DNA from 2 places in the Pseudoalteromonas sp. SG43-8 genome. Region 2 is predicted to be linked to the other one. Evidence: predicted binding sites of a transcription regulator. Region 2 holds the regulator's gene; the other holds the start of a gene.

Region 1 (3,129 bases), on a different contig from region 2:
ATATTCATGATAAGTCGAGCCGATGTAATGAGCCATTTGTAGCGATTAACTGCGCGGCTATTCCTGAAAATATGCTCGAAGCCACGTTATTTGGTTACGAAAAAGGGGCTTTTACGGGCGCGATTCAAGCATGTCCGGGTAAGTTTGAGCAAGCACAAGGCGGTACTATTTTACTTGATGAAATTACTGAAATGGATTTAGGACTACAAGCTAAACTTTTACGCGTACTGCAAGAGCGTGAAGTAGAGCGTTTAGGGGGTCGTAAAACAATCCAGCTCGATGTACGTATTTTGGCAACCAGTAATCGTGATTTAAAAGAAGCCGTGGTAGATAATCAGTTTAGAGAAGATTTATATTACAGGCTTAATGTTTTTCCACTTATGTGGCGACCATTGTGCCAACGCCCTGGCGATATTATTGTATTGGCTAAGCATTTAATTGAGCGCCATATAAGTAAAAGCAAAGAGTCTATGGCGTATTTAGATAAAGCTGCTGAGCAAAAGTTACTAGCTCACGCGTGGCCTGGTAATGTACGCGAGCTTGATAATGTTATACAGCGTGCGCTTATACTGCGCACGGGTAACACAATAAACGAGCATGCTATTTTTATCGAAAACTTAGTATCTAATAACTTTGTTATGGAGCCTTCATTGGCACCGGCGCAAACCGTATCGCCAACAGAATTAGCACATGCAGACAAAGGTGTTGATAAAAGCACGTTAAGCTCTGCATATTATGATGAAAAGTCGCATGCTGAGGATGAGCCTAAACAAGGTTTGCTAGCGGCAGATACCGGTAGCTATAAAGATGAGCTTAAAGACAAAGAGCATCGCATTATTTTAGAAACCCTTGCACGTTGCCAAGGTAAGCGTAAAGACGTTGCCGAAACGTTGGGCATAAGCCCACGAACTTTACGTTATAAACTAGCGCAAATGCGCGATTTAGGTATTTCACTTCCTGCATAACCTCCTATAAACCCTAAGTTTGCTCTGCGAGCTTAGGGTTGTCAAAACTCTGACTCACACAAATTAAAGTTAACCCATTGTATTTTAATAATTAATTATTTGGCATGCTTTGTGCTTTATTACTTATAAGAGTTCACTGCGTGTCAGAGATAAATTATGAAAATTCAAAACAGTGCTGTATTTCAAGAAATGCAATCAATGGCTTTAGAAGCCGGCCGTAATAATCAAACTAATAAACTGCCAACTCAGGTGCAGTCTACTTCTACAGCACAATTTGGCGACATGCTAAGTGATGCAATAAATTCAGTGCACGGATTACAACAAGACGCCGCGCAAAAAGTAACAGCAGTTGAGATGGGGGATCGAAGTGTATCTCTTGCTGAGGCGATGATTGCTTCTCAAAAATCGTCAGTTGCTTTTGAGGCTACAGTACAGGTTCGTAATAAACTTGTTGAAGCTTATAAAGAAATCATGAACATGCCTGTTTAATTAGGTAGTGGAGAATTATTGTGGCGCAATCTAACCAATCTACAGACCTAGCACTTGCTGGTGGCGGTATTGACCAAAGTGGTGGTGATGATCAACAAGAACAAAAGTCAGGCTACTTAAGTGCTTTAAATGGTGTTGATGTATTGCGCCAAGTAACATTGGTTATAGCATTGGCTATTTGTTTAGCTATCGCGATTTTTATTATTATTTGGGCTCGTCAGCCAGATATGCGCCCGTTAGGCAAAATGCAAACAGAAGAGCTTATTCAAACATTAGACTTTTTAGATGCGCAAAAAATTGAATACCAACTAGATGGCAATGTTGTATCGGTTGATGAAAGCGAATACCAAAACATTAAATTGCTAATGACCCGCGAAGGGTTAGAGCAAGGCCCTGCATCTGGCTCTGACATAATTATGCAAGATATGGGCTTTGGTGTAAGCCAACGCTTGGAGCGCGAACGCCTTAAACATGGCCGCGAGCAACAACTTGCCCGCACCATTGAAGAGCTAAATAACATTACTCGCGCCAAAGTATTGTTAGCCATCCCTAAAGAAAACGTATTTGCCCGCAGAGAGAAAAAACCATCCGCTACTGTTGTATTAACACTTAAGCGTGGCCGCTCACTTGACCGTGAAGAAGTAGACTCTGTTGTTGATATGATTGCTTCAGCAGTACAAGGCTTAGAGCCTGCACGTGTTACGGTTACTGACCAAAATGGTCGATTATTAAATTCAGGTTCGCAAAGCTCATTAGCAGCACGCTCTCGTAAAGAATACGATTTAGAACGTAAGCGCGAACAAGAGTATCTTGAAAAAATAGACAGTATTTTAATACCGGTTGTTGGGCTTGCAAACTATACAGCTCAAGTTGATCTGAGCATGGACTTTAGCTCAGTTGAGGAAACTCAAAAGCGTTATAACCCAGACCTACCAGCGGTTAGAAGCGAAACCACATTTGAAGAAAATAACATTGGTGGTTTAGCTGTTGGTATTCCTGGTGCGCTTACAAATCAACCACCGCTAAACTCAAACATCCCTGAAGTTGCAGGACAAGGCGGCGCAGGTACTGCTACGTCACCAACACGTAGCCACAAAGAAGCAACACGTAATTATGAACTCGATACAACAATTTCTCACAAGCGCCAGCAAAGTGGTGTAATACGCAGAATAAGTGTGTCAGTTGCTGTTGACTACGTCCCTAAAGTGGGAGAAAACGGCGAAACAACTATGGCCCCGCGCTCGGTAGAGGCATTGTCAAATATTCGTCGCTTATTACAAGGTGGTGTAGGTTTTGATATGCAACGTGGTGATGCACTTGAAGTAGTAACAGTGCCGTTTGTACGTGAAGCAACAAATTTAGCAATAGAAGTGCCATTGTGGGAACAAGACTGGTTTATGAAAATAGCCCGTCTTGTACTAGGCGCCTTAGTTATCATTGTATTGATAATGGCAGTAGTAAAACCAATGCTTAAGCGTTTAATTTACCCAGACGATACACTAGAAGAATACGACGAAGATGCATTAAGTTCAGGCGTAGATATTGGCGACAATACACTTGATATGCTAAATAAAGACTTTGATTCTGCTTCGGTTGGTTTCTCAAGTGATGGTACACTGCAGTTACCGGATTTACATGGCGACGAAGATTTACTCAAAGCAATTCGTGCCCTTGT
Region 2 (3,129 bases):
AGGTCGTGAAGTTGTAAAAAACGTCGGCCTTGAAGTACAAGCTGGCAGTATAGTTGGCTTACTTGGCCCTAACGGTGCTGGTAAAACAACGACTTTTTATATGATTGTAGGGCTTGTTCCTAGCGACAAAGGTAAAATATCTATTGATGATAACGATATTACTCTTTTACCTATGCATAGTCGTGCTAGATTAGGCATAGGCTACTTACCGCAAGAGTCATCAATTTTTAGAAAGCTGACTGTTTATCAAAACTTAATGGCCATTTTAGAAACGCGCAAAGAACTAAATAAACAAGCCAGAGAAGACACGCTCAATAACTTATTAGATGAATTTAGCATACAACACATTCGTGATAGCCAAGGTATGGCATTATCGGGTGGAGAACGTCGTCGTGTAGAAATAGCACGAGCGCTGGCAGCAGATCCTAAATTTATATTACTGGATGAACCGTTTGCCGGTGTTGACCCTATTTCGGTATTAGATATAAAGAAAATAATAGAACATCTTAAAAATCGTGGGATTGGAGTATTAATTACCGACCATAACGTAAGAGAGACCCTTGATGTTTGCGAAAAAGCCTACATTGTTTCTCATGGGGAGCTGATTGCATCAGGTACTCCAGAACACGTATTAAATGATAAAACAGTACGCGATGTTTATTTAGGCGAGCAATTTAGGCTGTAACATTTACGCCATGTCTTTAAGCATCTGCTAGTATTAATTATAACAACATAAAAGGATTGTTAGAGATACATGAGGCAATCACTACAGCTGCGCATGGGCCAGCAACTTACAATGACTCCACAGCTGCAACAAGCTATTCGTTTGTTGCAACTCAGTACATTGGATCTCCAGCAAGAAATACAAGAAGCTCTCGACAGTAATCCACTATTAGAGGTTGAAGAGGCAGACTATTCTGAAGACGCTGCTGGTAAAAACGAGCAAAAAGCTGATACCGATGACATAACTGTTAGCGCATCTGCTGATGATGCTCCGAGCGAATATGAACAAGATACTGGTGAAGCACTTGCAAAAGACACGCTAAGTGACGACATGGCTATGGATGTTAGTTGGGATGAGTACATGAGTGCCGCTCCTGCAGCCTCATCAGGTCCAATGCCTGAAGACGAATCAATATACCAAGGCGCCTCTACTGAAACGCTCCATGAGTATTTAATGTGGCAATTACAACTAACGCCATTTAGCCCTACCGATGAAGCCATCGCTATTGCGATTGTAGAGGCCGTCGATGATTCAGGTATTTTAACATTAAGCTGCGAAGAGATTTTAGAAAGCTTTAATCAAGAAAACGAAGATGATAACGAAGTCGAACTTGATGAAATTGAAGCGGTATTAAAACGCATCCAACTGTTTGATCCTGTGGGTATTGCTGCACGTAGTTTACAAGAGTGTTTGTGTATTCAGCTTAATCAATTTGATAAAGAAACACCTTACATTAATGAAACGAAAATGATTTTAACCGAGCATATTGATCTATTAGCAGCTCGCGACTATCGTACATTAATGAAAAAAACTAAGCTTAAAGAAGAAGAGCTTAAAGAAGTGATGACACTAATACATACTCTCAACCCAAAACCTGCAGATACTATTGTAAGGGAAGAATCTGAGTATGTTATTCCTGATGTGTCAGTTAAAAAAATTAAAGGCCGCTGGGTTGTCGAATTAAACCCAGATAGCATGCCTAAAATTCGTGTTAATAGCCAATACGCGGCAATGTCTCGCACTGTAAAATCAAGTGGCGACAGCCAGTTTATTCGCTCACATTTACAAGAAGCTAAATGGTTTATTAAAAGCTTAGAAAGTAGAAACGACACGCTATTAAAAGTTACTAATTGTATTGTTAAGCAACAACAAGGCTTTTTTGAACATGGCCCTGAAGCCATGAAACCAATGGTTTTAAATGATGTCGCTGAAATGGTAGAAATGCACGAATCGACAATTTCGCGCGTGACTACTCAAAAGTACATGCATACACCCCGTGGTATATTTGAGCTTAAATATTTTTTCTCAAGCCATGTAAGTACTGAAAACGGTGGTGAATGTTCATCTACAGCAATACGTGCGCTTATCCGAAAATTAATCGCAGCAGAAAACTCAGCAAAACCATTGAGTGATAGCAAAATAGCGGATATATTGGCTGAGCAAGGAATTAAAGTAGCGAGACGTACAATCGCAAAATACCGCGAATCTCTTGCTATTCCACCGTCAAATCAGCGTAAAAGCCTGATTTAAGACGCTAAACTAAGAGGGTAATGCTTATGCAACTAAACTTAACTGGTCGTCACGTAGAATTAACCGATTCACTAAGAGACTATATTAATACTAAATTTGCGAAGCTTGAAAGACACTCTGATCATATTAATAATGTTCATGTCATTCTCGATGTAGAAAAGTTAAATCAAAAAGCAGAAGCCACAATACACGTAAGCGGTGCTGAGCTATTTGCCTCTACAGAACATCAAGATATGTATGCCGCTATTGACTCGTTGATCGACAAGCTCGATCGCCAAGTAATCAAACACAAAGAGAAGCTTGCTCGACACTAATATGATGAAATTAAGTTCACTTATATGCCAGGACTGCAGCAAAGCTGCGGTCCTTTTTAATAGCAAAAAAAGAATTTTAGAGTTCATTAGCGAACTTGCTCACGACAAACTTCCGTATTTACCGCAACAAGATATTCTTAATGCTTTAATGAGCAGAGAGAAATTAGGTAGTACAGGTATAGGGCGTGGCATTGCTATTCCTCATGGAAGAATGAGCGGTGCAGAAGAGCCTTTGGCTTTAGTGCTCGTTAGCGAAACTCCAATAAACTTTGATGCAATCGATAATCGCCCTGTTGATATTTTTGTCGCACTCATCGTACCAGATGGCGATAACCAGCAGCACTTAAAGACTCTAGCAACCATTGCTGATAAACTAAACAACAAAGATTTTTGTAAACAGTTACGCAGTGCAAAATCTGATACTGAGCTTTACCAAGTTATTGTCGATCAATCATAGTTTTATAAAGGGTGTTAAATGGAGTTAATTATCATAAGCGGCCGTTCTGGTTCTGGAAAGTCGGTTGCTTTGCGCGTTGTAGAAGATTTAGGTTATTATTGCGT

Evidence for each region. The regulator sigma-54, encoded in region 2, starts transcription at its own class of promoters, with help from an activator protein. The targets are predictions, from matches to a motif close to GTTGGCACGNNNNTNGNNT.
Region 1: the regulator sigma-54 is predicted to act here: its motif matches at 1,064-1,082, upstream of fliE (flagellar hook-basal body complex protein FliE).

Annotation. Positions count from the first base shown of each region.
Region 1 is NZ_JACJEX010000011.1:88,727-91,855, reverse strand. It holds gene H5122_RS16450 (sigma-54 dependent transcriptional regulator) at 1-965, shown strand, start outside; gene fliE (flagellar hook-basal body complex protein FliE) at 1,122-1,454, shown strand; gene fliF (flagellar basal-body MS-ring/collar protein FliF) at 1,475-3,129, shown strand, end outside.
Region 2 is NZ_JACJEX010000002.1:207,016-210,144, reverse strand. It holds gene lptB (LPS export ABC transporter ATP-binding protein) at 1-685, shown strand, start outside; gene H5122_RS06145 (RNA polymerase factor sigma-54) at 755-2,254, shown strand; gene hpf (ribosome hibernation promoting factor) at 2,281-2,568, shown strand; gene ptsN (PTS IIA-like nitrogen regulatory protein PtsN) at 2,573-3,025, shown strand; gene rapZ (RNase adapter RapZ) at 3,044-3,129, shown strand, end outside.